DNA from 2 places in the Gottschalkia purinilytica genome. Region 1 is predicted to be linked to the other one. Evidence: predicted binding sites of a transcription regulator. Region 1 holds the regulator's gene; the other holds the start of a gene.
The links. The regulator HrcA, encoded in region 1, represses chaperone genes, less so after heat shock. The targets are predictions, from matches to a motif close to ATTAGCACTCNATANTATNGAGTGCTAAT.

Region 1 (16,735 bases):
CTAGTACAAGTTGCATAGTATAAAGAACTTCTTGCTTATTCAGTTTTCCTTGTTTCTTTATAATGTGTATTAGCTTATTGATTAATTTTTCTACTATATTAGTAGAAATCTCTTCTCCTATTACTCTTATTTCACCTTCTCTAGATACAATATCTACATTAAAAGTTTTCTCAATTAATTTTATATTTTCATCAAAATCTCCAAATAGCTCCCTAGTATAATCATTATCTCCTATTTCGATTATTTTTTGAAGTGTTTCTTTCTCCAATATTAATCCTCCCCAAAAATTAAATTAGTTATCTTATTTTTTCTTTTTGACCTATTTCTTCCTCAACCTCTACAATGATTTCTGTAGTTAAAGCTTTATCTTCTAATTGATGCTTTACATCTTTAGAAATAACTTTAGACTCTTTAGGTAATTTCTTCATAAGAGCTTGAGTTCCTTTTACTTCATTTATTTCTTTTAATGAATCAGAATTTTGCGTAACTTGTTTTAAATTTACTTCCTTATATGTATGTATTATTACCTCTATTGGAAGTTCGAAAACACTTGTTTTTAGAAGTTTTTTAACTTTTTTTTCTTCTATATAATGTTTAAAAGGTATTTCACCTTTCATAAGCTGTATTTTTCTATCACCTATTTTTAATTCTCTACTAGTATGAATCTTACCTGTTTCTTCTTTTATAGTCTTTATTAAAGGTTCTTTCACAACTTCCTTATACCATGTTCTACCTAAGACGCTTCCATTAGAATGCACTAAAAATGGTTCTTCTGCTGATTCTTCTGTTGATTCTTCCATTGATTCATCTTGTATGATTCCTGATATCAAAACTTGTCCTTTTTTAACAATATCTCCTTTCTCAACTACTCTTTTTCCATTCTTGGCAATAACTTTTTCTATTACAGCCTTCTTTTTAGATACTATATTACATGGGGTATCATCTTCAATTCTTTCTGGTTGAATATCCCTTTCCTTAACATCTACTATTAGCTTTGTGCCCTTAGTATATACACTTACATAAGAAAATTCCTGGGATTTTGAAAGTAAAAATCCTTTTACTTTATCAGTATCTAATTTGCTCTTTTTTATTCCTAACTTTACATTTATATTTTTAAGATCTGCTAATATTTTCTCTTCTTTTATCTTTTCATTTCCTATTATTTCTATTGACCATATGAATGATGTCAAATATATTATAAGTGCAATAGCAACACCAAAGCCTGACAGCAACATTTTTCTATATTTAAATTTACTTGCAAAAAAAGGAAATCCATTTTTGTCTTTAATACTTATTCTGCAACCTACCGTCCTCACTATCTCTTTCAAATCTCTGAAACCTTTTATACTAACTTTAGCCTCTAAAGTTGTATAATCTAGTCTAACTATATCCCATAGAAAGATATCCTTTGATATTGCTAGATTTATGAACCTTTCCAGAGTAAGTCCTTCAACTTTAATGATAACATATCCTCTAAAATAATTCCATAATCTTATAATTGGCATATCTTACACCCCTTTTATTCTGTAAATTCTATAGTATATATTTCTCCAATGATTATTATTTCTTCTGTAAGTATTGTTCTTATAAACATATCGTTTCCTAAAATTCTTAGAACTCCATTGTTAGTATTTATTCGAATACGTTGTTTACTATATTCTATTATTCCTTTATGATTTTCTATATAAACTTGTAAATTACCCACCATAGTTACTTTAGGCAAATCTAACATAATATCTTTTGGTAGTTCTAACATTTCGGAAACTGTTTCTTTTATTTCATCCACTCTCTTTTTCAATGATAGCCCTCCCTCTTATATAAATGTATGAAGAATATTGATTTTGTATTACAATATTGAATATCAAAATTATAGTATAATTTAGCTCAAAAAATAGATAAGGTTGATCCACAGTTAACGTTTAATACTGGATCAACCTTATTTTATCTTATCTATTAAAATATTTATTTAATCCTCTAGCTATTGCTTCTACAGCTCTATCCTGATAATCTTCTGTTTCTATTATCTTTTCATCTTTAGGATTTGAAATAAATCCTAGCTCTAATAAAACTGCAGGCATTTTGGTTTGTCTCAACACTGCAAAATTATTTGGTTTTGCACCCCTATTTACCGCTTTCAATTCTTGTATTAGTTCTTTTTGTATAAGCTCTGCAAGAATTTTCCCTTCTTTAGCACTAGGGTAGTAAAAGGATTCTATTCCTGTAACATTAGGATTTTCTTCAAAGGCATTATGATGTATAGATATGAATATATCAGCGTTATGTTTATTAGCTATATATGATCTATCTTCTAATTCTAATTTATAATTTTTACTAAGCTCTTTATCTCTTGTAAGAATAGTTTTATAGCCTAAACTTCTAAGTTTTTTATCAAGTTTTAATGTAACCTCAAGATTAAATTCCTTTTCAGGTCTACCAGAGGCAGCTGTAGTTCCTGGATCTCTTCCTCCATGACCTGCATCTATTACTATTACTTTTTCTTTAATATCTGGCTTAGGCTGTGGTATAGGAGTTATATTATCTTCTTTCTTTACTAAATTTGCTGTCCAAGTATTCTGATTCCAATCTATAGTATACCCTAGCTCGTCTGCAATAAACCTAAGTGGAACCATTATCCTCCCGTCATTGATAAGCTTAGCAGGAGCAGATGGAATTTTCTTTTTTACTCCATTAACTATAGCATGACTACTATTAACCTTAAATATTATCTTTTTATTAACAAAAGTTAACGTAGCTTCATTAGTTTTTTTGTTCCAGTCTATTTCCGCATTTAAGCTCTCACCAATAGCTCTAATAGGAACTATAGTGGTTCCTTGATATATAATAGGTGAAGAGTCCGATACTAAAAGTTTTCCATTAAAAATTACATTTGATTTTTTTAAATTCATACTCTGTCCATCTATGTATACACTAATAGATTCTGATTGAGCAAATCCCCCGATGCTTAAACCTAATACCATAATAATTACCATAAAAAACAAAACAATTTTTTTCAATGTTTTCCCCCCTATTGACATAATATATTATAATCTAATCATACTTTCAATAATATACCATAATTGTAAATAAAAATCCATTATTAGTTAATATTATATCTTTAGGAGTTATATCTTAGCTTATAATACGAAGCCTTTAAGTAATAAAAAAACCTGAACACATATGTATTCAGGTTTTCGTTTATTTTAAGTTTTCTCTTATTATTTTATTAACCAAACTGCCATCTGCTCTACCTTTAACTTTAGGTAAGACATTTGACATTATTTTTCCCATATCTTTTACACTACTTGCGCCAACTTCTTCTATAGCAGCCTTAACAATTACTTTTAACTCTTCTTCTGTTAACTGTAGTGGTAAGTACTCAAGCAGAATTTGTATTTCTTTTTCAGTAAGTTCGACTAAATCTTGTCTATCACCTTTTTTAAAGTCATCTATTACATCTCTTTTCTGCTTTACTTGCTTAGATATTATATCTATTATACCATCGTCATCTAATTCTATTCTTTCATCAACTTCTTTTTGTTTTATAGCTGCTCTTATCATAGTGACAACATTTTTACGAACTTTATCCCTATCCTTCATAGATGCTTTTAAATCATCCATTAATTTATCTTTTAGGGACATATATATCACCTCTTATCTGGTTTTGCTACTTTTTCTTCTTGCAGCTTCAGATTTCTTTTTACGCTTCACACTTGGTTTTTCATAATGCTCTCTTTTTCTAGCCTCAGCTAAGACACCAGCTCTAGCGCATTGTCTTTTAAATCTTTTTAGGGCATTTTCTAATGTTTCGTTTTCACCAACTCTAATTTCTGACATTCGATTCTCCCTCCCCTCAACCACCACTACAAAAGGGTTCTTATTTATGCTACATTACTGTATTTCAGTAAGTGGAATTCGGCACTAGATTATTATACATTAAATCCATACTTTATGCAACTTTTATTTTAGCCAGGAGGCCATTGCAATTGCCTTCCACCAAGGATGTGGAAGTGTATATGAGATACTGTTTGACCACCATCTTCACCACAATTATTCACTATTCTGTATCCTTTATCTGCAATTCCCTCGCTTTTGGCTATGTTACTTATTACAGAAAATATATGTCCTATAATTTCTTTATTTTCATCATTTATATCATTTGCAGAAGATATATGATTTTTAGGTATTACTAATATGTGAATAGGAGACTGTGGGCTTATGTCATTGAAAGCTATTACTTTATCATCTTCATAAACTTTTTTTGCTGGTATTTCTCCCTTTACTATTTTACAGAATATACAATCTGACACCCATTTCACCCCCTTGTAATAACTTATATTACATTATTCAACAAAGTGTCGAAAGACTCCTTTATTTTGATAATATTTCTCCAAGTAAATTTTCATTTTCTAAAGCCTTAATAGTAACTGGGACTATTTCTCCCTCTAGAGACTTATCTCCGGGTGCTAAGACTCTTACATAGTTAGTTGTATAACCTTCTATAAATCCTTCCTTATACTTTGATTCTTCTTCAAATAGTACATCTGTAACTTTATCTATAAATTTATTGTTAAATTCTCTAGTTAACTCTTCTCCTAATTTTATGAGTTTTTTACTTCTTTCATGTTTAGTATTTCCATCAATTTGTCCTTCAAGTTTAGTAGCAGGAGTTCCTTTTCTAGGTGAATACTGAAATACATGTATTCTAGAGAATCCTATTTCTTTTACAAAGTTAAATGTTTCATTATATTCTGCTTCTGTTTCTCCTGGAAATCCAACTATAATATCGGTTGTAAGTGCTACATCAGGCATATATTTTTTTATAATATCTACAATTTCTTTGTATTGTTTAGTAGTATATTTCCTATTCATTCTTTTTAGAACAGTATCACTTCCACTTTGTAATGATAAATGAAAATGATCGCATACTTTACTTAAGCTTGAAAATCTATTCATAAATTCATCTGTTACTATAGTAGGTTCTATAGAGCTTAATCTTATGCGTTCTATTCCCTCTATTTCATTTACTTTTTCTATAACATCTATAAGTCTAACTTTCCCCAAATCTTTTCCATATGAAGCAACATGTATTCCTGTAAGTACAACTTCTTTAAATCCTTTTTCAGATAGATTTTCCACTTCTGATATTATATTATCTAACTTTCTACTTCTAATAGGTCCACGTGCATATGGTATTATGCAATATGAACAAAACTGATTACATCCTTCTTGTATTTTTAAGAATGCTCTTGTTCTGCCTTTTACTTCATCTATTTTCATTTCTTCAAATTCTCTTATTTCCATTATATCAGTAACTAAATTTATCTTATTTCTTTTTTCTCTAACTTCTTCACATAGATTTACTATTTTTTTTCTATCATTTGTCCCTAAAATAATGTCTACTTGTTCTATCTTTGATACTTCTTCAGGTGATACTTGAGCATAACATCCTACAACTGCTATTACAGCATCTTCATTTTTATTTTTAGATCTTCTAATGAATTGTCTAGACTTTTTATCTCCTAGATTAGTAACTGTACATGTATTTATTACATATACATCAGCTATATCCTCTTCTCCTACTATCTCATAACCTTCTTTTTGAAATAGTTCTGACATAGCCTCTGTCTCGTATTGATTAACTTTACATCCTAGAGTATAAAATGCAACTCTTTTGTTCATTAAATCACTCCTAAATCTCCAAGTTCATATAAAACTATAGCTGAAGTAGTAAGTCCAGCAGTTTCAGTTCTTAATATTCTAGGACCAAGAGTAACTATATGAGCATTTATGTTCTTTAGTTCATTTATTTCTGACTCTTCAAATCCTCCCTCTGGACCAATCAATATATTAATTTTTTTTCCTTTGTAGCTGTTTATTACATCCTTCAATGAAACTTGGTTTTCATTTTCATAAGGAACCAATACAAAATCTTCATTAGTTAGTATATTCACAACTTCCTTTAATGTTAATATATTTGTAACTTCAGGAATAAGTCCTCTTTTACTTTGTTTTGCAGCTTCTTCAGCTATTCTTTGCCATCTATCTATTTTTTTATCTTCTTTTTTTCTATCTTGTATTTTTACTACTGTTCGATCCGTTATAACAGGTATAATTTTCCTTACTCCTATTTCAGTTGCTTTTTGAACAATAATATCCATCTTTGATGATTTAGGAATACCTTGATATAAATTTATTTCAATAGGAGGCTCTCCTTTTGATTTATATTTTTCTATAATTTCACATAATATATTATGCTTACTTATTTCTTTAATCTTTACTATATAGTCATTTTCTTCTTTATCACAAATTGATATTACACTATCTATATCTAATCTTAATACATTTTTTATATGCTTAACATCTTCACCAATGATTTCTATATTACTCTCAGTAATATTATCTTTATCTACAAAAAATCTATGCATTTTTACACCCTTCTTTTATCTTCGAAACTATAGAAGCCCATTCTCCCATAGTAATTATATCAATTACTTCTAATCCATCTTCTTCTAGGGCATTCTTTACCCTATCAATTTTTTCTAATATTATACCAGAAGCTATAAATAATCCATCTTTAGTTAAAACCTTTTTAATATCTTTAGTCAATATAACTATAACTTCTGCTATTATATTGGCAACTATTATATCCGCTTTTTCATCAACTACATCTAATAAATTGCCATGTCTTATATCTATAATATCATCTACATTATTTATCTTTTTATTTTCATTAGATACTTTTATTGCTAATTCATCTAAATCTACACCTATTACTTTTTTAGCTCCAAGTTTTGCAGCAGCTACTGACAATATTCCACTTCCACATCCTACATCAACTATTACATGATCACTTTTTACATGCTTTTCTAACTCTCTTATACATAGAATCGTAGTTTCATGTGTACCTGTTCCAAAAGCCATTCCAGGGTCTAATTCAAGAACTATATCTTCATCTTGTTCCTCATATTTTTCCCATGAAGGTTTTACTACTACTCTTTCACCTATTTTTTTTGGCTTATAATACTTTTTCCAAGCATGTTCCCAGTCTTTCTCGTCTACTTGAGATAGTGATACTTCACCTAACCCTTTATCAAGATTATATTGTGGTATTTTTTCTATACTTTGTTTTATTAACTCTATCTTATCAATTAAATCCTCACTTTCTGGAAAGTAAGCCTTAACTATTACACCTTCAAACTTTTGGTCCAGTAGATTTGGATCTATATAATCCCAATCTTCCTCATTTTTAGCTTGTAAAATTATATCATTCGGATCTTCTATAGCTAATCCACCAACACCTAGTTCATATAAAATGTTTGATACAACTTCAACCGCCTCAGTAGTAGTTTTTATCTGGACCTCAATCCACTTCATAACTTTCACATCCTTCTTAAATTTACCTAGTTTGTTTTTCACAAATTATTATAACCCATATATATTAAAAAAACTAGTAAAATATCGAATAAACAAGATTATAGACTAATTCTCCCAAAAAATTATAAGCGTGATTTTTTATCACGCTTATAATTATATTAATTTCCAAAAGCATCCTTTACTTTATCAAAGAATCCTTTTTTATTTTCATGAATAGACTCTTCACTTTCTTCAGCAAGCTGTTTTAATAACTCTCTTTGCTTGTCAGTAAGCTTAGTAGGAACTTTAACTACAACTCTTACATATTGATCTCCTCTTCTACCAGTTTTGAGACTAGGAATTCCTTTGTTTTTTAATCTAAATATAGTTCCTGTTTGTGTTCCTTCTGGTATAGAATATCTTAACTTACCATCTAAAGAAGGTACTTCTAAGTCTGCACCTAGTGAAGCCTGCGTAAATGATATTGGTATTTCACATATAATGTCATTGCCTTCTCTTGAGAAAATTTCGTGTGGTTTTACTTCTATATAAACGTATAAGTCCCCTCTAGGTCCACCTTTATCTCCTGCTTCTCCTTCTCCTCTTAAGGATATAACTGAACCATTATCCACACCTGCTGGAATCTTTATATTGAGTACTCTTGATTTTCTCTCTTTACCACTACCGTGACACTTTGTACATGGATCTTTTATTGTTTCTCCTGTACCTTTACAACTTTCACAAACTCCTACTCTTACAAACTGACCAAATGGAGTTTTTTGTGCATATTGGACTTCTCCTGTACCATTACAGTTTGAACAAGTCTGTTTTTCTGTACCTGGTTTAGCTCCTGTTCCACTACAAGTTGAGCAATTTTCTGTTCTATCTACTTTTATTTCTTTTTCAGTACCAAATGCAGCTTCCTCAAATTCAATATCTACCTTTATTTTTATGTCAGCACCTTTTCTAGGTCCTGTTCTTCTGGCATTTGAGAAGCCACCTCCACCACCAAACATGTCGAATATATCTTCAAATATATCTCCAAATCCGCCTGAGAAGTTTCCAGAGAATCCTTCAAATCCTCCAAATCCACCTTGACCATTCATTCCTGCATGACCAAATCTATCATATTGAGATTTCTTTTGTGGATCACTTAAAACTTCATAAGCTTCATTTACTTCTTTAAATTTTTGTTCTGCTTCTTTATTATCAGGATTTAAATCTGGATGATACTGCTTTGCTAACTTTCTATATGCTCTTTTTATTTCTTGGTCGTTTGCACTTTTACTTACACCAAGAACCTCATAGTAATCTCTTTTACTCACATTTTCACCGCCTTTCAATGTGTAGTATTATTTTTTTCATTTAATCCAAAAATCAAAGCTAAATCAAAAGATTTAGCTTTGACTTATTTTATTATTTTTTATCGTCTTCGTCAACAACTTCATAGTCTGCATCTACAACATTATCATCTTTTGGTTCACCTGATTGTTGAGTATTGTCTCCACCTTGGGCTTGTTGTGCTTGAGCTGCTTGCTCATACATTTTTTGTGATAACCCATGGAACTCGTTTGTTAATTCTTCAGTTTTAGCTTTAATATCATCTATATCTGTTCCTTCTAATGCTTTTTTCAATTCATCTAATTTAGCTTGAACTTTTGACTTTTCATCTTCACTTACTTTGCCTTCTAAATCTTTTAAAGTTTTTTCAGTTTGATATACTAATGAGTCTGCATTATTTCTAACTTCAATAGATTCTTTATTCTTTTTATCTTCTTCTGCAAATTGTTCAGCCTCTTTAACTTTTCTTTGAATTTCTTCTTCCGAAAGATTTGTTGAAGCTGTTATTGTAATTTTTTGTTCTTTTCCTGTTCCTAAATCTTTAGCTGAAACATTTACTATACCATTTGCATCTATATCAAAACTAACTTCTATTTGAGGAACTCCTCTTGGAGCTGGTGGTATTCCTGTTAATTGGAATCTTCCTAATGTAGTATTCCCACTAGCCATTTCACGTTCCCCTTGAAGTACATGTATGTCAACTGCTGTTTGATTATCAGCTGCTGTAGAGAACACTTGGCTTTTCTTAGTTGGTATAGTTGTATTTCTTTCTATAAGCTTTGTAAATACTCCACCTAAAGTTTCTATACCTAGTGAAAGTGGAGTAACATCTAATAGTAATAAGTCTTTTACTTCTCCACTTAATACACCTGCTTGAATAGCAGCACCTAATGCAACTACCTCATCAGGGTTAACTCCTCTATGAGGATCTTTACCAGTTAAATTCTTAACTGCTTGCTGTACAGCTGGTATTCTTGTTGATCCACCTACTAATATAACTTTATCTATATCTGCTGGAGTTAATCCTGCATCATTTAAAGCTTTTTTAACTGGATCTAATGTTCTTTGAACTAAATGACTAGTTAATTCTTCAAATTTAGCTCTTGATAAATCTATATTTAAGTGTTTAGGTCCTTCTTGTGTAGCTGTAATAAATGGTAAATTAATATTACTTGACATTACACTTGATAACTCTTTCTTAGCTTTTTCTGCTGCCTCTTTTAATCTTTGAAGAGACATGTTATCATTTCTTAGGTCAACACCATTTTCTTTCTTAAATTCTTCAGCTAAGTAATCAATTATTGCTTGGTCAAAATCATCTCCACCAAGGCTATTATCTCCACTTGTAGAAATAACTTCAAATACTCCATCACCTAACTCTAGTATCGATACGTCAAATGTACCTCCACCTAAGTCAAATACCATTATTTTGTGTTGTTCTTCATCTTTATCTAACCCATAAGCTAAAGATGCAGCAGTTGGTTCATTTATAATTCTTCTAACATTTAATCCTGCTATTTTTCCAGCATCTTTAGTAGCCTGTCTTTGAGCATCTGTATAATAAGCTGGAACTGTGATAACTACATCTGTAATAGTTTCTCCTAAGTATGCTTCAGCATCTGATTTTAGTTTTTGTAGTATCATAGCTGATATATCTTGAGGAGTATATTCCTTTCCATCTATAGTATCTTTATGATTTGTACCCATATGTCTTTTTATAGACGCAATAGTTCTATCTGGATTAGTAACAGACTGTCTTTTTGCAGTTTCCCCTACTAATCTTTCTCCTTCTTTTGTAAATGCAACAACAGAAGGTGTAGTTCTATTTCCTTCAGTATTAGCAATAACTATAGGTTCTCCACCTTCCATAACAGCAACACAAGAGTTTGTAGTACCTAAGTCAATACCAATAATTTTACTCATATTAATTCCTCCTTCTTATGTAATTATCTATTTAGATACCATTACCATACTTGGTCTAATGACTTTATCTTTTAATTTATATCCTTTACCTAATACTTGTATTATTGTATCTTCTTCATGCTCATTACTCTCTTGCTGAGAAACTGCATAGTGATAATTTGGATCAAATTTTTCATTTAAAGCCTCTATTTCTTCTAAACCATGATTTTTTAGTATATCAATGAATTGTTTGTATACCATTTCCATGCCTTCATAAAGAGCTTTATTTTCATCACTACACTCTACTGATAATGCTCTATCGAAATTATCTAATACAGGTAATATTTGAGTTAATAGGTTTTCAACTGCATATGCTATTGTTGATTCTTTTTCTTTTTCTACCCTTTTTTTGTAATTGGTAAAATCTGCTTGTAGTCTTAAGAACCTATTATTTAATTCTTCCATATCCTTTATACTATTTTCATACTTGCTTTTTAGTTCTTGAATATTTTCATTTTCATTAGCTTCTTTTATTGTAGCTTCTAAATTGCTATCTGCTTCTTCACATATCTCATCTTCTAGTTCATCATTAACCAAATCATCTTTTTTTGTAATATCTTCATTACTCAAAACATTCCCCCCTCGAAATTCTTTATATAGGTGCAAGATATATCTTACACCTATTACTCTGAAAGATAATTTTTAATTATCTCATTTAAATCTAAAGACAGTGATTTTACAGCTGTTATTACTCTCAAGTAATCCATTCTCGTAGGTCCTATAACTCCTATTTTGCCTATAGTTTTTCCATTTATACTATAGACTGCTGTTATGACACTACAATCTTGTATCTCTTCATAAATATTCTCACTTCCTATGGTTACTTGAACGTCACTAAATTCACTATTTATCAGCATATCCATAACACTATTTTTATCTTCAATAAATGATAAAAATTGTTTGGCTTTAGATATATCATTATATTCTGGGAAGTTAAATATGTTAGTAACACCATCGAAGTATATTCCCATATCTTCTGTATCTTCTAAAGATTGTAGTATTACTGGCATAATGCTACTAATAGAATATTTAAGTTCATACATTTCTCTAATTAGTCCTTCTTGAAAATCGTATCCTATATCTTCTATAGTAAGTCCTTTTAACTTTTCATTTAGGAAATTAGTCATGACATTTAAATTATCATAAGATATATTATCATTTGTTCTAAAAACTGCATTTTTTAGTATACCTGAATCTGTAACTAGAACTGCTAGTATTTTTGAATCATCAACTGGAACTAATTGTATACGTTTAATAGAACTTCTTTTTATTTGAGGAGCTATAGCTAATGACGTATAATTAGTTATACTAGCTAATATTTTTGCTGCTCCTTGAATCAGTTGATCTATTTCTCTTCTTCCTTCTGTTAATTTATCTTTTAAGTCATTAGATAATATTGATCCTATATCTAATGATGTCATGAGCTTATTAACATATAGTCTATATGCTTTATCTGATGGAATTCTTCCCGCAGAAGTATGAGGCTGAACTAAATAGCCAAGTTCTTCCAAATCAGACATCTCGTTTCTTATAGTAGCAGAACTAACTCCTAAGTCAAATTTTTTAGATATAGTTCTAGATCCAATAGGCTCTGCACTTATTATATAACTCTGTATAATAGCATGTAAAACTTGTAACTTCCTTTCATCAAGCATCATACTAGCATCACATCCTGTAAGGCTTTAATCCTTTTATTAGCACTCAGTAGTATAGAGTGCTAATATTTATGTTTTTAAATTATCATTGTTAAATTATTTTGTCAATACCTTTTTTAAAGATTTATAAGCTATTTAATCTCATTTACATTGTTTTTTAAGGAAGTACCTCCATAAAAACAATATTACATAAATCTAATCCTTTTTTAGTAAGTTTTACATTATAATCATTTTCTTCTAATAATCCTTCTTCGATAAATTTGTCTAATTTTTTACCTAATACATCTCTTATTGTAATACCAAATCTCTTACTAAAATATTCTTTATTTATCCCATGTATTAGTCTAAGTCCTAATATTATATATTCTGCAATTTCCATATCTTTATCTATGAATTCCTTCTCTTCTTCGTATATTGGAAGTTTGTTCTCATCTATCATTTTAAAGTATTCTTCAAATTTTTCTGTATTTCCATATCTATAAGAATTTATATTTGAATGAGCTGATAATCCAACTCCAATATAAGGTTTTACTTTCCAATAGATGATGTTATGATTACACTCATATCCCTGTTTTGCAAAATTAGATATTTCATATTGTTTATATCCATTTTTCTCCAACAATTCTATTGCTCCATGATACATCTTTCTCTCTACATCTTCTTCTGGAAGTCTTAGTTCATCTTTTTCATATTTAACATGAAATGGTGTTCCCTCTTCTATCTTCAAACTATAATATGATATGTGTTTTATATCTAATTTTATAATCTCTTTTAAAGTTTTGATGACGTCTTTATATGTTTGATTTGGCAAGTTAAACATTATATCTGTATTTATATTTTCAAAACCTTGACTTCTAATTAATTCATAGGTATCAAGAAAGTCACGAGTAGTATGAATTCTACCTATTTGAGTTAATAAACTATCATTTAAAGTTTGTACCCCTAAACTTATTCTATTTATTCCTAATGATTTATATACTTTTAGTTTTTCAGTATTCAAAGTTTTTGGATTAGCTTCTAATGTAATCTCTTTCAAATGTGATATATCTGCATTTTTATATATGTGGTTCAATATATCGTAAATATATTTTTCGTCTATAGCTGAAGGGGTTCCTCCTCCAAAGAATATCGTTTTTAAATTATATCCCTTTAAATCATTAATATACAAATCAAGTTCTTTTTTTAAATACATAATATATTTTTCTACTAGATAGTTTTTATTTACATGAGAATTAAAATCACAGTAATAACACTTACTTTCACAGAAGGGTATATGAATGTAAAGTCCTAAGTCTTTCTTTTCCATGTTCATTAATTTCTTTATCTCTCCTTTTAAAAAATGCACACTTTAAGTGTGCATTTTTTTACTTATCATCATATTTAAGCACTGCTAGAAATGCTTCTTGAGGAACTTCTACGTTTCCTAGCTGTCTCATTCTCTTTTTACCCTCTTTTTGTTTTTCTAGTAGCTTTTTCTTTCTACTAATGTCTCCACCGTAGCATTTTGCCAGTACATCTTTTCTTAATGCTCTTACTGTTTCTCTTGCAATTACTTTTCCACCTACTGATGCTTGTATAGGTATTGCAAATTGATGTCTAGGTATAACATCCTTTAGCTTTTCTGCTATCATTCTTCCTCTTTCATAAGCCTTATCTTGATGTACTATAACAGAGAATGCATCTACTAACTCTCCATTTATAACTATATCCATCTTTACTAAGCTTGATTTTTGATATCCTTTTAATTCATAATCTAAAGATGCATATCCTTTTGTTTTTGATTTTAAAGCATCAAAAAAGTCATATATAACTTCATTCAAAGGAAGCTCATAGTTCATAGTAACCCTGGTCTGTTCCATATACTCCATATCCTTGAAAGTTCCTCTTCTATTCTGACATAGCTCCATTATAGCTCCTACATAATCTGTTGGAGTCATTATAGAGACATTTACAATAGGTTCTTCCATATATTCTATTTCCGTTAAAGGTGGTAGATTCGTAGGGTTTTGTAGCATTATCTCTTCCCCACTTTTTTTCATAATTCTATATATAACACTTGGTGCAGTAGTTATTATATTTAGATTAAATTCTCTTTCTAATCTTTCTTGAATTATTTCCATGTGTAATAGTCCTAAAAATCCACATCTAAATCCAAATCCTAGGGCTACAGAGTTTTCAGCTTCAAACGTTAGTGACGCATCATTTACTTGCAATTTTTCTAAAGCTTCTCTTATGTTATTATAATCTTCTCCTTCAGCAGGATAAATCCCACAATATACCATAGGAGTAACTTTCTTATATCCTGGTAATGGTTCACTTGTTGGATTATCTGCATCTGTTATTGTATCTCCCACTGTCGCATCTTTTACATTCTTTATACTTGCTGACACGTAACCTACTTCTCCAGCTGATAGTTCATTAACTTGTATTTGTCTTGGAGCAAATACACCTACTTCTGTAACTTCAAACTTTTTATTCGTAGCCATCATTTTTATTTCCATACCAGGCTTTATAGTTCCCTCTACTACTCTTATTAGTGCAACAACACCTTTATAATTGTCATAGTATGAATCAAAAATAAGAGCTTTTAAAGGATTATTTTTATCACCTTTAGGAGATGGTATCTCATTAACTATACTCTCTAATACATCTTCTATATTTAATCCTTCTTTTGCAGATATCAATGGCGCATTTGAGGCATCCAATCCTATTACATCCTCTATCTCTTGCTTTATTTCATCTGGTCTAGCACTAGGTAGATCAATTTTATTTATAACTGGTACAATCTCTAGATCTTGATCAAGTGCTAAATAAACATTGGCTAAAGTTTGTGCTTCTATTCCTTGAGCCGCATCAACTATAAGTATTGCACCTTCACATGCTGCTAGACTTCTAGAAACTTCATAATTAAAGTCAACATGTCCTGGAGTATCTATAAGATTAAGATAATATTCCTTACCATCTTTAGCTTTATATATAAGTCTTGTTGTTTGCAGTTTTATTGTTATTCCTCTTTCTCTCTCTAAATCCATGTTATCCAATAACTGATCTTGCATTTCTCTTTGTGTTAAAAGACCTGTTTTTTCTATAAGTCTATCTGCAAGTGTAGATTTTCCATGATCTATATGAGCTATTATCGAAAAATTCCTTATTCTGTTTTGTCTATCCTGTGTCATATTTATCCTCCTTGATAAATGGAAGTACTAATACTAAACAATTATAGCATAATAAAAAAACAGTTAAAAGACCAGATTAATCTGGTCTTTTATTTATTTAATATTTTATCTTTATATTTGTCAACTATATCTATTACATTTTCTCCAGCAGATTTAATATTATTTATTATGCTATTTATAATTTCTTGATCTATAGTATAATCCTTACCAAACAGTTGAATAGTATAACTATCATCTTCCAGTTTTATCCCATAGATTTGTTGTTCCTTAGTATCAGTCATATTTCTTAGTATATCATCTAATAGGCTAAGTCCGAATATAAGACCTATTACTAAAGCTAGTATAAAAAAAACTTTTAGCTTATTTTTGCTTTTCTGACGTTGCTTCCTTTCATATCGTTCCATTCTAGTTCCCATAATAATCACCAAGATTATTATGAGCTTTTTAAAGATTTTCTATTCTTTAGTTATTCAATGAGCCAAATCTGTTTAAAGGAAAATATCTATATGATGCTTTTTCTTTTATAGAGTTAATAGGAACGGTACCTAACATTCTACTATCTTCGCTAGCTAATCGATTATCTCCTAGTACAAACACATGACCTTTTGGAACTTCCCAGATATTTTGTTCCGAATATGTTTGAACACCCTTTTTTATGTATTTTTCTTTCAACTCATTGTTATTAACATATACTTTTCCATCTTTTATTTCTATTTTATCACCTGATATCCCCACTACTCTTTTTATGTATCTTTTTCCAGGCTCTGTAGGAGCATCTAATACTACTATATCTCCTCTTTTTGGTTCTCCTAAAGAATATGCTAGTTTATTAGTGAAAAGTCTATCATTATCATATAATGTAGGATACATAGATTGTCCTGATACTTTTGTATTATTAAATAAAAACATTCTTACAAATAAACCTACGACAATGGATATTGTTATACATTTTACCCATCCTTTTATTTCTTTTTTCATTTTTCCATTAAATATCATAATCCCCCTCCAATTGTATATGACTTAATTAATAGTAACTTATAAATAAAAAAAGAAAGATATATATATCTTTCTCTATTAGTATTATTTTCCCTTTATGAAACATAATCATTTATATTTCAATTTGGTTACAGTAATTATAAATTATATTTTATTTTTTTACTTATAAAGTGATCCAAATCTATCTATAGGAAAATATCTATATGATGCTTTTCCTTTTATAAGATCAACAGGAATTAATCCTAAAGCTCT
Region 2 (16,735 bases), on a different contig from region 1:
AAAATAATATAAGTAATGATTTATAATGAGAAAGACAAATCAGTCTATAGCTTTTTTGATTTTTTAAATTCTATAGATTTATCAAGCTTGATTGTTTAGAAAATTAACAATATATAAAACTTATAAGAACTACTTTCTCTTTTAGGAGGAAACTATAATGAAACTACACAATATAACTATAAATAATATGAAAGGCAATGCATATAGATATGTAATGTATTATTTAAGTAATACACTTACAGTGGCTATATTTTTTATATTTTCTAATTTTGTATTTTATCCCAAAAAAATAACTAGTCCCTCAGAAATAGCTAGTCGTAGTATTGATAATGGTCTTATAATGTGTCAAGTCATAATAGTTATGTTTTCATTATTTTTTGTAACTTATTCGGTATCTATATTTTTGAAATCTAGAGAGAGAGAATTTGGACTATTATCATTATTTGGAATGACTAAAAATCAAATAAGAAAATATGTATTAATAGAAAGTACAATAATATCAAGTATATCCATTGTCTCAGGTATCATTTTAGGAATATTGTTTTCAAGACTTTTTTTTCTTATAATAGGGGCACTTTTACAGAAACATATTATATTTGGTATTTCGTTTAAAGCTACAAAGTTAACACTTATTATATTTTTGCTATTATTTCAATTTATAAATATAGTGATGCTTATTAGAATAAAAAACAAAGAAATAATAGAACAAATAAAGTCAAATAAAGTTATAAAAGAAGTACCTACATTTTCAATATTTAAATCTCTAATAGGAATTACTTTATTAATAGTAGGATATGTACTAGCTTGGAATGCATATGGAGTTAGTGTAATATCAAGAATGATACCAGTTACACTTATAGTTATAGCTGGAACCTACTTTATATTCACTCAGTTTAGTATATTACTAACGAATCTACTTAAAAAAAATATAACTAGGTTTTATACAAAGACAAATATAGTTGCTGTATCTCAAATGATATTTAAGTTAAAGGATACTGCAAAAGTGTTATTTTTAGCATCTATATTAGGAGCAATTACCTTTACAGCTACTGAAACAGTATATTCTCTTTCTACTGAATTTGTAGAAGCAATAAGAATGAGTACTCCAGATGATGTAGGAATAGTGAACTCCAAGGAAGATATAAATAGAAAAATAGACATTAGTGAAATAACGTCTATACTAGAAAAGTATGATCTGAAGGTGAAATATTTAAACGAGGTTAAAGGAGTAGAAATTAAAATTGGAGAGGAAGTAGATAATAAAGATTCATATTATAAAAGTTTAGCTTTAATATCCAATTCCCAATATAATAAGTTAGCTAAACAATCTAATAATAAACAGATAAGATTAAATAAAAATGAAATAATATATACTTTTCCTTTTAAAGAGGTAGGGGAGTTAGAGCCTAGGAAAGAAACGTATATAGAGAAAATGTTGAACAAGAATATTTTAGAATTTAAAATAAATGATACTACAAGGAAATATAACATTAAAGAAAAAATATATGAGACTCCTATGAACACATTAAGAATTCGATATAGTGGTGTTTTATCTGTTAATGATATAGAGTTCGAAGAAATATTAAAAAATATATCTAAAGAACAATTAATTGAGTATTATGGAATAAAACTTGAAGATGGATCAAATTCTTATAAGGCTGTCAAAGAAATAAGACAATATTTGAATAAAGGTTATGAAGGTCATTATTCTACTAAAGCAGATCTCTATATTGAACAAAGAAGTAGCTTAGGTGTAGTAATGTTTATAGGACTTTTTATAGCACTTTTGTTCCTTATAGCGTCAGGAAGTATAATATACTTTAAGTTGTTTAATGATATGAAGCAAGATAGTATGGAATATAGTATCCTTAGAAAAATAGGAGCATCAAAATCTGATATAAGAAGAATAATAACTAAACAAATAGCAATTATATTTTCTTTACCTTTTATAGTTAGTACTTCTCATTCATTATTTGCATTAAAAGCGTTGGGAAATTTCTTACAAAGGAACTTACTTATTAATGGATTAACAGTTATATTTGGATACTTTTTAGTTCAATTAGTATATTTCTTAATAGTAAGAAAAATATATATAAGAAAAATAGATAATTTTCAATAATGGCATATACTTAAATGAGTAAGGAAGATATAAACATGACAATAATGTAAGAAAATATTTTATATTTGAAAGAGAAATCAATACAATGATTTCTCTTATTTTTTTATAATAATAATGTAAATTACATTGTCATAAGTTCTAATGACTATAATAGATTAGTTTAATTTAGTTATAGATTAAGTTATTAGAAAGTTTTTATCTATGTTGAAAATAATTACTTAATATTTGCATTTGATAAACTATTTTTAGATGATTGTAAACTATAGGAGGTAAGAAAATGAAAGTATTAGAAGCTAAGAATTTATCTAAGATATATGGAATGAAAGGTAAAGGGATATCTGTAAAAGCGTTGGATAATTTTAATATGACTATAGAAGAAGGAGAATTTGTTGGAGTAATGGGTCCTTCTGGTAGTGGTAAAAGTACACTTTTGAATATACTAGCAACAATAGATAAACCGTCATCAGGAGAAGTTCTAATAGGTGGAAAAAATCCTCATAAATTAAATGAAAATGAACTAGCATTATTTAGAAGAAATGAGCTTGGATTTATATTTCAAGATTTTAACTTACTAGATACGTTGTCAATAAAGGAAAATATAATATTACCGCTAGTAATGAATAATGAAAAAACAAAAGAAATAGAAACAAAAGTTCAGGAAATAGCATCAGTATTGGGAATAGATAGTATATTAAACAAAAGAACTTATGAAGTATCAGGTGGACAGCAACAGAGAACTGCATGTGCAAGAGCACTTATAGGTAAACCGTCTATGATACTAGCTGATGAACCTACTGGGAACTTGGATTCTAAATCAGCATATGACTTAATGGAGTCACTTGAAAGAATGAATAAAGAAAGAAAAGCAACTATAGTAATGGTAACACATGATGCCTTTTCTGCAAGCTTTTGTAATAGAATAATAATGATAAAAGATGGAAACTTCTTTTTAGAGATAACAAAGGGTTCAAGTAGACAAGTATTCTTTAAAGAGATATTAGACTCACTTTCTCTTCTAGGAGGGAACTATAATGACACTATCTAATATAGCAGCTAAAAATGTGAAAGGAAACTTATACAGATATATAATGTATTATTTAAGTAATACATTTGCAGTAACTGTATTTTTTATATTTGCTAACTTTGTAATGAATTCTAAAGTAGTGAAAGAAGGAGGAGAAGGATTAGCAAAACAGTTTGGAAGTAAAGCTATGATAGAAGCTCTGAACAAAGGACTTATAGCGTGTCAAATAATTATAGTAATTTTCACTGTATTATTTGTAGGGTATTCTATATCTATGTTTATAAAGTCTAGAGGAAAAGAATTTGGACTTCTTTCTCTCTTCGGGATGACTACTAGACAAATAAAAAAATATGTTATGGTAGAAAGTACAATAATATCTATTGTATCTATACTCTCAGGTATTATTTTGGGATCCGCTTTTTCAAAGCTATTTTTCCTTATTATGGGATCGTTTCTAGGAGGAAACATTCCATTTAGTGTATCTTTAAAAGCTGTAGGATTAACATTAATAGTATTTTTTGTACTTTTTGAACTTATAAATGCTTTTATGCTTGTGAAAATAAAAAGTAAGGAAATAGTTGAACAAATAAAGTCTAATAAAGTTCCTAAAGAATTACCTAAATTTTCAGTGCTAAAATCTTTATTAGGAGTTGGACTTCTAGGCGCAGGATATTTTATAGCTTCGACTATAAAACCGATACAAGTAGTGGCAGCTTTCATTCCAGTAATATTGTTGGTTATAACTGGAACATACTTTATATTTACTCAGTTTAGTTTAGCTATTACAACTAGACTTCGCAATAATAAGAGTATATTTTATAAACAAACTAACATGATAGCATTATCTCAAATGATTTTCAAATTAAAAGATACTGCTAAGGTATTATTTTTAGCGGCTATATTAGGGGCTATAACTTTTACAGCTACAGAAACTGTATATACGTTCTTTACAGAAATACCTGAGATGGCATCTATGGGTATGGCAGATGAAATTAGCTTTATAGAAAGTAAAGAGTCTAAAGATATAGATGTTACTGAAATTAAAAATATATTAAAAAAACATAATATAAATGTAGATTACTATAATAAGGTTGATGGAATAGAACTTACAAGAAAGATTAAAAATGTATCTAGTGGTAACAATGAGGAAGAAATGGAACAAATATTTACTGCTATATCAAATTCTCAATATAATAAAATTGCTAAAAAGATTGGAAGTAAACAGCTTAAATTAAATAAAGATGAAGGAGTATATATCTATCCATTTGATCCTAATCAATTTGAAGATAAAAAAGACAATAATAAAAAGAAGAAAATATTAAATGAAGACAAGCTATTGCTTAGTATAGGAGATAGTACAAAAGAATATAAAATAAAAGAAGAAATATATAAATCTGTAATTAATGTTACATTTACAGAATATTCGGATCTTCTAGTTATTAGTGATGAAGCGTTTAAGGATATATCTAACAAAGCTTCAGAAGAACAAGTAATGACATATCATGGTATGAAGCTGAAAAACTGGAAAGATTCACTAGAGGCTTCTAAAGAGATACAAAGTAAAATAATTAAATCAGAAGATAAACATGTAAGTGGAGAAAATGGCTACTATTATTCTAAAATTATACCTTATACAGAACAAAGAAGTACAATGGGAATGACATTATTCATAGGATTCTTTATAGCATTCTTGTTCTTTATAGCAGCTGGAAGTATAATTTACTTTAAATTATTTAACGACATAAAACAAGATGATATAGAATATGGAATTCTAAGAAATATAGGAGCGTCAAGGAAAAACATTAAGTCTATTATAACTAAACAGACAGGTATCATATTCTTCTTGCCTTTTGTGGTGGGTGTTGTACATTCGTTATTTGCCTTAAAACCACTAGGAGCAATGTTACAAAAAAATCTAATTATGAATGGCTTAACAGTAGCAGGTGGTTATCTTGTATTCCAAATAATATACTTCTTAGTTATAAGAACAATATATATTAAGAAGATGGAGGCTTTAAAATAGTATAAAACAAAACTAAAATTTACAGATATTTAAGTATTTAAAATAAGAAATCAGATGGGAATTTTATCCCATCTGATTTTAAATTGAGATATATTACTATGTGGTTGTACCAAATTTTTATTTTAAGATTCTAATTACTTAGTGTACTGTCTTTTAAAAATATAAAAAGTTAAACTTAAGAAAAGAGGTGAAAAAATGAAAAAAGGACTTAATTCGTTTCAATTAAAAATAATAGGAATTATATTTATGGTACTAGATCATTTGTATGCATATTTGAACTTTATGGGAATGCCAATTTGGTTCAAATACTTGGGCAGAACGGTAGCACCAATGTTTATCTTTTTATCGGTTGAAGGATTTTTCAAAACTAGAAGTAGAAAAAAATATATAACAAGGCTATATATATGGGGGATTATAACTGAAATAGGAAACACAATAATTAATAGATACTTTAGTAGACCAGATGACGCTATGATAATAAACAACATTTTTCTAACTCTTGCAGTTACGTTGAGTATTCTTGCTTTAATTGAAAAAATAAAAAATGATAAAAAATATGTAACTGGAATAATTGGAATAATTATATTAATATCACTTTCGATATTTGTAGAAGGAGGACCAATATTCATTTTAGTAGGAGTTATATTTTATGCATTTAGAGAAAAAAAGAGCATTATGTTTATAGCTTATGCAATACTTTCTTTATCCATTATATTTGGTGCTGAATCTTTTACGCTTAAAACACTTTTATATAATAATTATCAATGGATGATGATATTTACATTAATACCTATATCAATGTATAATGGAGAAAGAGGTAGAAGTATAAAATATTTCTTCTATGTATTTTATCCAGTGCATGGATGGATAATATTTATTTATTCGACATATCTACTTTCTAAGTAGTAAAACTTTAAGATTAAAATTTTAGACGATAAAATTATGATACTATAAATATAAAAGTCATTATCTTATATTTATAGTATTTTTTATATTCTTATTTTAAATATATGGGTAAAATATTTGGAATTATATTATAAATGATTTCTTATATCAATATATATCTAATATAATTATAATATAGTTGAAGATTATTTTATTCGATAACCGACAATTATAATACTTTTATTTTTGTAAGTTTAAAATAAGACTTATATAGTGCTTAGATTAAGCTTTACTTTATATCAAAAGAAAAAGGAGATGTTAATTTATGAAATTTGATAGTATAGATGTAGCTAAAGCAGCTATAAAAATAGCATTATCATCTAGAGAAGAAGAAAAAGAATTAATAAATAGCTTTAAAGAAAAAGAAATAATTACTGCTGGAGTTGATATAGGTGGAGACCTTATATCTTCAATACACAAGATAATAGAAAGGTCAGTAGTAGCATCAAGACGTAGTGGTATAACAAAAGAATGTTTAGTGCATGATGGTGCAGTAGCAGGAGCAACAAGAGAAGCTATAGTACAAGTAGCTTCAAAAGCTAATGGATTAAATGTAGGTGGAAAGATAGGTATAGCTAGATATGGTGAACATTTAAGTGTATGTATATTTATGAGTATAGGACTTTTACACCTAAATGAAGTTGTCGTTGGACTAGGACATAGATGTGTACCTGTTTTATAGGAAAAATATCGTACTTTGTATATAATATTGACTTGAAATGTTTTTTTTTATATAATTCAGTTAAATTATATAGTTATGCACTTTTACTTTAACACTTTTTAGTAATAAAGAGTTAAGTAGGTTTGTAGAATAGTAGATAAGTATATGTAGGTAGGATACTTAAAAGTGTTTTTGTTTAGCACACTATATTAAAGACTAAATAGGAGGATGGTAGAATGGTAGGAAAGCTAGGTAAGAAAATAGTATCTTTGAGTTTAGCTCTGGTTTTAGGGGGATCTCTATTAGCAGGCTGTTCAAAAACAGAAGATACTAGCTCTAAATCAAAAAGTAGTAAAGAGGACAACGGAAAAATAAAGATAGGTATATCACAAATAGTGGAACATAAAGCCTTAGACAGCGCTAGAGAGGGATTTATAGCAGCTTTGGAAGAAAAAGGATATAAGGATAAAATAGATGTAGAGTATAAAAATGCTCAAGGTGACCAGTCTTTATCTGAAAATATAGCACAAAGTTTTGTTTCACAAGATAAAAACTTAGTACTAGGTATTGGAACTCAATCGGCACAAGGATTATACAATGCCACTCAAAAAGCTAAGAAAGACATACCTGTATTAATAACAGCAGTAACAGATCCTGTAAATGCAAAACTTGTAAAGAGTCTAGAAAAAACAGAAACCAACGTTACAGGAACTTCTGATGCATTATCAATAGATACTCAATTTGAATTATTAAAAAAATTAGTTCCAAATGCCAAAAATATAGGTATATTATATAACACTAGTGAAGCAAACTCAGAAGTACAATTAAAAGATGCAGAGAAAGCAGCACCGAAATTTGGATTCAAAATTGTTAAAGGTGGAGTTACTGGAACAAATGAAGTTGCTCAGGTACTTGATTCTATTATAGGAAAAATAGATGCTATATATGTTCCAACTGATAACATAGTAGTTTCTTCTATGCCTTTAATTTATTCAAAGACTATTGACAAGAAAATTCCTATTATAGGATCAGAAGAAGGGCAAGTTAAAGATGGCGCGTTAGCTACAGATGGTATTAACTATAGTAAACTAGGATATCAAACAGGGCTTATGGCTATAGAAATATTAGAAGGTAAAAAACCTCAAGACCTTCCTATGCAAACAACAAAAGAAACTTCTACAGTTATTAATAAAGAAACTGTAGGAAAATTAGGAATCAAATTACCAGAAGATATAAAAAATAAAGCACAAATGATAGGAAGTGGCAAGGGTGAGTAGTAGTTTTTTGATTAGTACTTTAGAACAAAGTTTAATATATGGAATAATGGTATTAGGAGTTTATATAACATATAAAATATTAGATTTTCCTGATTTATCTGTTGACGGAAGCTTCCCTTTGGGAGCTTCTGTAACAGCATATTGCATAGTTGGTGGAATGAATCCTTTCTTAGCCATTATATTGGCTACTATAGCAGGTGCTATAGCGGGGATTATTACAGGAGTTCTTCATGTGAAACTTAGAATCACAAATCTCTTATCTGGGATACTTGTCATGACAGGATTGTACTCAGTTAATCTAAGGATAATGGGCAAGCCTAATACACCTTTAATGGGTGCCAAAACTATATTTTCATATAATATAAACAGTATAGTTATAATTATAATAATAACTATTTTAGCTAAATTATTATTGGACTTATTTTTATCTACTAAGTCAGGGTTTGTATTAAGAGCTACAGGAGACAATCCTCAACTAGTTACTTCATTAGGAGTAGATATAGGAAAAGCTAAGATAATGGGAACTATGATTTCAAATGCTCTAGTTGCATTAGCTGGATCAATACTTGCCCAACATCAAGGATTTGGAGATGCAGGTATGGGAACAGGTATTGTAGTTATGGGACTTGCATCAATTATCATAGGACAATCCATATTTAAAAGGTTAACTTTCTTTAAAGCAACAACAGCAGTTTTATTTGGATCAATTATTTTTAGATTAGCTACAGCATTTGCATTAGAAAAGAGTTCATCACCTACGGATTTAAAACTTATGACAGCTGTCGTAGTTATAATATTTTTAGGGATAAATAATAGAGGTAAAGATATTAAAGCTTTATTTGTAGGAAAGAAAACTAGAAGTGGAGGTGAAGGGAATGCTCTCAATTCAAAATCTATGTAAGACTTTTAATAAAAATACAGCTAATGAAAATGTACTTTATAATGATTTCTCCTTAGAAGTGGAAAAGGGAGATTTTATAACTATCATTGGTAGTAATGGAGCAGGTAAATCTACACTTTTAAACGTTATATCGGGAGTTCTTCCTATAGATGATGGAATTGTAACTTTAGATGGAAAGGATATAACATCACTTCCAGAGTATAAAAGAACTAGAGTTATATCTAGAGTGTTTCAAAATCCTTCTGTTGGGGTTTCACCTTCAATGACTATACTTGAAAATATGTCCATGGCTTATAATAAAGGAAAGCATTTTGGATTAACAAAAGGTATATCTAAAAAGAATATAGGATATTTTAAAGAACTTATATCTGAACTTCATCTAGGTTTAGAAAATAAGATGGATCAAGAAGTAGGATTATTATCAGGTGGACAAAGACAATCTTTATCTTTAATAATGGCTACTATGTCTAAGCCTAAATTACTCTTACTAGATGAACACACAGCAGCACTAGATCCTAAAACATCTGCAAGAATAATAGAACTGACTGAGGAAATAGTTAATAGAGATAGTGTCACTACACTCATGGTGACTCATGACTTAAGACATGTAGTTGACTTAGGAAATAGAGTTATAATGATGCACCAAGGAAATGTTATACTAGATATAAGTGGTGAAGAAAAACAAGAATTAACAGTAGAAAAATTACTTTCTAACTTTGAGAAGACACAAGGACTATTATCAGATAGAACGTTACTTTCATCTTAAAAAACTTTAGGTAATACCTAAAGTTTTTTCTTTAAATAAAGATTTAGTGATTATCATTACATATGGAAGGAGACATAACGTACATGCTAGGGGTTATTGTAAACTCTATATCAATTTGTATAGGCGGACTTATAGGATTAATATTTAAAAATTTAATAAAGGAATCGTATAAAGAAACTGTAATGAATGGAATAGGATTATGTGTTATATTAATAGGAATTACAAGTGCTATAAAAACAAAATCTATGTTGCCTATAATTATAAGTATAGTAATTGGAAGTCTTATAGGAGAGATGCTAAACATAGAAGAAAAGCTAAACAATCTTGGAGATTGGATAGGAGAAAAATTTTCTAAGGAAGGAGGAAGCTTTTCTAAGGGATTTGTTACTACTACATTAATATTTTGTGTAGGGGCTATGTCTATAGTAGGTTCACTAGAGAGTGGACTTAAAGGGAGTCATGATACACTTTATGCTAAATCTATATTAGATGGAGTGACATCAATAGTATTTGGCTCTACTTTGGGAATAGGTGTAGCTTTTTCATCAATATCTGTACTTATATATCAAGGACTTATAGTTCTTAGTGCTTCAATGGTAAAAGACTTTTTTACTCCTCAAATGATAAATGAAGTATCGGCTTTAGGAGGATTACTTATAATAGCCATAGGAATTAATATTTTAAATATAAAGAAAATAAAGATAGGGAATATGATACCATCTTTAATAATAATATTAATGTATTATGCATTAGTCTAATAAAATGAAAAGTGGGCAAAATATAGTTTAGTTACTTAAACATAGGAACATAAGAAAAATCAAGCAATAAAGTATAATAGGAAGAAAATTGATATTAATTTAAAATAAAACCTTTAAATTATCATTTAAATCTAAAAAAAAAGCTTGATTAGAGACTATTTATTAAGTAACATAATATTCATAAGGATTAGCACTCTATCAAGGTGAGTGCTAATAATGAAAAAAAGCAGTTAAATATACTTAAATTTAATATATATCTAAGGAGGGTTTTTAATGAGCGTTAAGCCTTTAGGAGACAGAGTTGTTATCAAAAAAGTAGAAGTTCAAGAAAAAACAAAAAGTGGTATAGTACTTCCAGGTACAGCAAAAGAAGAACCACAAATCGCTGAAGTTGTTGCTATTGGAGCAGGAATTACTAATGACGAAAAGAAAAAAGATGAAATTAAGGTAGGAGACAAAGTTATATTTTCAAAATATGCTGGAACAGAAATCAAAGTAGATGGAGAAGAATATACAATAGTAAAATTAGCTGATGTATTAGCAGTAGTTCAATAATTTTAAATCATATAATTTTATTATTAATATCATGTACTTACAATTTTAAAATAACTGAGGAGTGTGAATATAATGGCTAAAGATATTAAGTTTGGCGAAGAAGCACGTCGTGCTATGGAAAGAGGTATAAATAAGTTAGCTAATACTGTTAAAGTTACTTTAGGTCCAAAAGGAAGAAACGTTGTTTTAGATAAAAAATTTGGATCACCACTTATTACTAATGATGGTGTAACTATAGCTCGTGAAATAGAATTAGAAGATCCATTTGAAAATATGGGAGCACAATTAGTAAAAGAAGTTTCAACTAAGACAAATGATGTTGCAGGAGATGGTACTACTACAGCTACATTATTAGCCCAAGCTATTATTAGAGAAGGACTTAAAAATGTTGCTGCTGGTGCAAATCCAATGATTTTAAGAAAAGGAATAAACAAAGCAGTAGGAGCTGTAGTTGAAGAAATAAAATCATTCTCAAAACAAATAGAAACTAAAGACGCTATTGCTCAAGTTGCATCTATCTCAGCTGATGATAACGAAATAGGACAATTAATAGCAGAAGCAATGGAAAAAGTAGGTAAAGACGGAGTTATAACAGTTGAAGAATCAAGATCAATGGGAACTACTTTAGATGTAGTTGAAGGTATGCAATTTGATAGAGGATACTTATCACCATATATGGTAACTGATACTGAAAAAATGGTTGCAGAATTAGAAAATCCATATATTTTAATTACAGATAAAAAAATAACTAATATTCAAGAGATATTACCAGTATTAGAACAAATAGTACAACAAGGTAAGCAATTATTAATTATAGCTGATGAAGTAGAAGGAGAAGCATTAGCTACATTAGTTGTAAACAAATTAAGAGGAACATTTAACTGTGTTGCTGTTAAAGCGCCAGGATTCGGAGATAGAAGAAAAGACATGTTAAGAGATATAGCTATCTTAACAGGTGGAGAAGTTATTTCAGAAGAATTAGGATATGACTTAAAAGAAACTACACTAGACCTTTTAGGAACTGCTCAAACTATTAAAGTTGATAAGGAAAACACAACTATTGTAAACGGTGCTGGAGCAGAATCAGATATTAAAGATAGAGTTAATCAAATAAAAGCTCAATTAGAAGAAACTACTTCAGAGTTTGATAAAGAAAAATTACAAGAAAGATTAGCTAAATTATCTGGTGGAGTAGCAGTTATTCAAGTTGGTGCAGCTACTGAAACTGAATTAAAAGAGAAAAAGTTAAGAATAGAAGATGCTTTAGCTGCTACAAGAGCTGGAGTTGAAGAAGGTATGGTATCTGGTGGTGGTACAGCATTATTAAATGCTAGTAAAGCTGTAGAAAAGTTACTAGAAGGCTCACAAGGAGACGAAAAAACTGGTATCCAAATAATATTAAAAGCATTAGAAGAACCAGTTAAGCAAATAGCTATAAACGCTGGACTAGAAGGATCAGTTATAGTAGAAAAAGTAAAAGCAAGTGAACAAGGAATTGGATTTGATGCATTAAATGAAAGATATGTAAATATGATCGAAGCTGGTATAGTTGATCCAACTAAAGTTACAAGATCAGCTTTACAAAATGCTGCTTCTGTAGCTTCAATGGTATTAACTACTGAAAGTGCTGTAACTGATATAGAAGAAGAATCAGTACCAGAAATGGGCGGTGGAATGCCTGGCGGAATGCCAATGATGTAATAAATCAAGTGGTGAAAGGTGTTAAAACCAACATTTGAATAACTTTATAAAAGAGATTTGCCAACCATTTGCGAATATAGGATGACTTTTGGTTGGCAAATTTTTTTAAAACTATTCAAGACTTATATTAGCTTCTAAAAGTATAGTAGCATATTTATGCAAATTGATATAGAGATAATGTATAAAGAAGCTTTAAAAATTAAAAATGAGCCTTAGAATTGATCTAATACTTTCTTACAAAATAGTTTATTTAATGAGATTCGAAAGCACCAACTTTTTTGCATTTGAATATAATAGTTGTATAAATGCAAAAGAGGGAGGTGTATATGTTGAGGTATTACTATAATACATGGGACTACTGGATCAACTATCGTATAGATATCGAAACAGCTATTCGAATCGCTCTAAGACAAGTTCCGGGGCGAGTAATAAAAGCTGAATTAGATACTGAAAATGGTTTATTGGTTTATGAAGTTAAAATTCTTACTGATTATGGAGTATATGAGGTTAAAATAAATGCTGATACAGGAAGAATAATTGAAATTGATAGGGACTAATTAGAGAAATAATTAAAAATGAATATATAAAATTAATTTAAGACAATGAGTTTATATTAAAAGCTCCTATGTAAAACTTTTAAAGTTTTATATAGGAGCTTTTTTGTGAATTATAATAGTTTAAACGTGAAAGTTATAAATATTAAGAATAAGAACTAAGTTTACATAATGAGTTAAGGTTCCAACCTCTTTCATTTCTAGCATTTTCAATATTAGACTCAATACTCTGTACATTTAACTGACATCTAAAAAGTATTTTTCTAAGTTCTGGGCATGGTAACTCTAAAACAATACTACTATAAGAATTTGATATATATTTTTCTGAATAAATGAGGTCATTTAGCATATCTTTCTCTGTTAAAAGATTATAAACATACATAGATAAAATCACTCCTCTTATCCTTTAAGTGAATCTAAGTACGAAACTATGCTTTGATAATTATCTTTATGTTTAAGACTTGATTCATAGCATATATTTTTAAGTTCACTATCAAAAATCATATTACTATAGTTTAAATATTTTTTATAAAGTACGTATTCATTATTTAATTGTTCTTTTACTAAACTTATAGATTTTTCATCTAACATAAAAATCCCTCATTTCGAGTTAAAATTAATTGTTGTATAATTATTATCTCTATGTAAATGAAATATATAACTTGAAAAATATGAGATATCATGTAATAAAATAATTAATAGTTAAAAAGTATATTTAATGAGAAAACTTTTTTATAATTGATAATTAAAAAAATTTTAAATGGTTTACATAAAACAATCTTAGTGACAAAATTTTAAAAACAAAAATGCTTGACAAACATATTAACTATAATATAAACTATAGTTAATCGATTAAAGAAATTAAATTTGTTAATAGCTCATATATACCCTGGAATAAGGCTAGGGAGTCTCTACCGGATAACCGTAAATTATCTGACTATGAGTGGAAATTAACTCGTATTTTTGTCGTTCAAAATACACGTTCCACTCGGATGTGTGTTTTTTTATTTTTTATCGAAATTTTTGCGACAAATTAAAACTTTTTAAAGGGTAAAGAATTGTTGAATTAAAAATAGACATATAATTAACATTATTGAGCTTTGTTAATATTAAATAAAAAATAAAGTTGCTACAACTCATATATACCCTAGAATAAGGCTAGGGAGTCTCTACCGGATAACCGTAAATTATCTGACTATGAGTGGAAATCAATATGTATTTTTGTTATGCTTAAATACACATTCCACTCTCGAATGTGTATTTTTTTATTTACAATGGATAAGTTGACATAACTTTAAATATTGAGATTTAAAAAATAAACAAAACTTCTTGACAAAAGTGGGACTATAAGTTACACTTTTGTTAACTGAATAAAAAGGAAAAACTGTTAAAAAATATTATCGTTATGGCTCATATATACCCTAGAATAAGGCTAGGGAGTCTCTACCAGATAACCGTAAATTGTCTGACTATGGGTGGAACTAACTTGTATTTTTGATACCCAAAATACACATTCCACTCTTGAATGTGTATTTTTTTGTAGAACATAACTAAAGATAGTCTGGAGGCAAAATATGGATAATAAACTTATTCTGATAATGGATTTTGGTGGTCAATATAGCCAATTAATTGCTAGAAGAGTTAGGGAAGCCAATGTATATTGCGAAATAATTCCTTGTAACTATTCTCTAGATAAAATAAAAGAAAAGAATCCTTCGGGGATTATATTTTCAGGCGGACCAGCAAGCGTATATTCAGATGAAGCTCCAAAATGTGATAAAGGAGTATTCGATTTAGGTGTTCCTATACTTGGAATTTGCTATGGTGGTCAACTTATGGCTCAAGTATTTGATGGAAAAGTTACTAGAGCGGAAGAGAAAGAATTTGGAAAAACTAAGCTTGAAATATTAATCAAAGATGGAATATTTGAAAATATAGACGAGGATATCTTATGTTGGATGAGTCATACAGATTTCATAGATAGTCTACCAAAAGGATTTGAGGTTTTAGCTAAAACAGATTCTTGTCCAGTAGCTGCTATGAGAGACAAGGATAGAAATCTATATGCAGTTCAATTTCATCCAGAAGTTGAACACACAGAAAGAGGAAGAGAAATTATAAATAATTTTATATATAAAGTTTGTAAATTATCTCCAAGCTGGGACATGGGACATTTTGCTAAGGAAACTATAGAAAGTCTTAAAGAACAAATAGGAGATAAGAAAGCTATATGTGCACTATCTGGCGGTGTAGATTCATCTGTTGCAGCAGTATTAGTGCATAAGGCCATAGGGTCTAACTTAACTTGTGTATTTGTAGATCATGGGCTTTTAAGAAAAAATGAAGGTGACGAAGTAGAGAAAAACTTTAAGGAAAAGTTCAACATGAACTTAATTAGAGTTAATGCACAAGATAGATTTTTAGAAAAATTAAAAGGGGTTACTGACCCAGAAACAAAAAGAAAAATTATTGGAGAAGAGTTCATAAGAGTATTTGAAGAAGAAAAATCTAAGCTTGGCCAAATTGATTATTTGGTTCAAGGAACTATATATCCAGATGTTATAGAAAGTGGAACTGATAAAGCGTCTGTTATCAAAAGTCATCATAACGTAGGAGGTCTTCCAGAAGATGTGGACTTTAAGCTTATAGAACCACTAAGACCTTTGTTCAAAGATGAAGTAAGAAAAGTTGGAAAAGAACTTGGAATATCAGATGAAATAGTGAACAGACAGCCGTTCCCAGGACCAGGATTAGCAATACGAGTATTAGGAGAAGTTACAGAAGAAAAGCTGAATATAGTTAGAGAAGCAGATTGGATTTTTAGAGAAGAAATTAAGAATGCTGGACTTCAAAACGATATATGGCAGTACTTTGCGGCTCTTCCAAACATAAAAAGTGTTGGAGTAATGGGAGACGAAAGAACTTATAGTCATACTATAGCTCTAAGAGCGGTAAATTCATCAGATGGAATGACATCTGATTGGGCTAGAGTACCATTTGAAGTACTAGAAAAAGTTTCAAATAAGATAGTAAATAATGTTGATGGAGTAAACAGAATAGTTTATGACATAACATCGAAACCACCATCTACTATTGAGTGGGAGTAGAATAATTTTGAAATAATTTGACTTACCCGGTCAATTATTTATATAAAAGTTCCATGTGAATGGAATAAATAAACCAATATCAAAAAGTTATATCACCTAAAATCACAAAGCCAAAAGACAGAAGACCCCCTTCTGTCTTTTGGCATTTTGTTTTTTAGTATATATAGATATAATAAATATAAGAGAAAATACACAGGGGGAAAATAAAAAATGAGAAGAGAATATGTGAGGTACACAGATAATCTTCCTATACACATAAGCTTAAGTGATATAAGAGAATATCCCATACATTGGCATAATGCTCTTGAAATAATATTCGTATTGAAAGGAAGTATATATTTAAA

Region 2: a site for HrcA is predicted at 10,661-10,689, ahead of CLPU_RS02050 (co-chaperone GroES). Genes of this name have one in related genera too.

What each region holds. Positions count from the first base shown of each region.
Region 1 is NZ_LGSS01000003.1:111,346-128,080, forward strand. Features, by position in the region: gene CLPU_RS03885 (PhoH family protein) at 1-268, opposite strand, end outside; gene yqfD (sporulation protein YqfD) at 297-1,505, opposite strand; gene yqfC (sporulation protein YqfC) at 1,520-1,798, opposite strand; gene CLPU_RS03900 (N-acetylmuramoyl-L-alanine amidase) at 1,947-3,014, opposite strand; gene CLPU_RS03905 (GatB/YqeY domain-containing protein) at 3,196-3,639, opposite strand; gene rpsU (30S ribosomal protein S21) at 3,652-3,834, opposite strand; gene CLPU_RS03915 (histidine triad nucleotide-binding protein) at 3,963-4,307, opposite strand; gene mtaB (tRNA (N(6)-L-threonylcarbamoyladenosine(37)-C(2))-methylthiotransferase MtaB) at 4,369-5,679, opposite strand; gene CLPU_RS03925 (16S rRNA (uracil(1498)-N(3))-methyltransferase) at 5,679-6,425, opposite strand; gene prmA (50S ribosomal protein L11 methyltransferase) at 6,418-7,374, opposite strand; gene dnaJ (molecular chaperone DnaJ) at 7,533-8,678, opposite strand; gene dnaK (molecular chaperone DnaK) at 8,770-10,617, opposite strand; gene grpE (nucleotide exchange factor GrpE) at 10,645-11,226, opposite strand; gene hrcA (heat-inducible transcriptional repressor HrcA) at 11,280-12,314, opposite strand; gene hemW (radical SAM family heme chaperone HemW) at 12,469-13,623, opposite strand; gene lepA (translation elongation factor 4) at 13,676-15,487, opposite strand; gene CLPU_RS03965 (hypothetical protein) at 15,577-15,903, opposite strand; gene lepB (signal peptidase I) at 15,950-16,483, opposite strand; gene lepB (signal peptidase I) at 16,643-16,735, opposite strand, start outside.
Region 2 is NZ_LGSS01000002.1:41,437-58,171, reverse strand. Features, by position in the region: gene CLPU_RS02095 (FtsX-like permease family protein) at 158-2,119, shown strand; gene CLPU_RS02090 (ABC transporter ATP-binding protein) at 2,397-3,164, shown strand; gene CLPU_RS02085 (ABC transporter permease) at 3,151-5,166, shown strand; gene CLPU_RS02080 (TraX family protein) at 5,362-6,072, shown strand; gene CLPU_RS02075 (HutP family protein) at 6,377-6,793, shown strand; gene CLPU_RS02070 (ABC transporter substrate-binding protein) at 7,009-8,049, shown strand; gene CLPU_RS02065 (ABC transporter permease) at 8,042-8,950, shown strand; gene CLPU_RS02060 (ABC transporter ATP-binding protein) at 8,925-9,716, shown strand; gene CLPU_RS02055 (DUF554 domain-containing protein) at 9,800-10,474, shown strand; gene CLPU_RS02050 (co-chaperone GroES) at 10,748-11,029, shown strand; gene groL (chaperonin GroEL) at 11,102-12,730, shown strand; gene CLPU_RS02040 (PepSY domain-containing protein) at 13,057-13,287, shown strand; gene CLPU_RS02035 (spore coat protein) at 13,430-13,666, opposite strand; gene CLPU_RS02030 (hypothetical protein) at 13,684-13,875, opposite strand; purine riboswitch at 14,143-14,244, shown strand; purine riboswitch at 14,401-14,502, shown strand; purine riboswitch at 14,675-14,776, shown strand; gene guaA (glutamine-hydrolyzing GMP synthase) at 14,859-16,391, shown strand; gene CLPU_RS02020 (helix-turn-helix domain-containing protein) at 16,602-16,735, shown strand, end outside.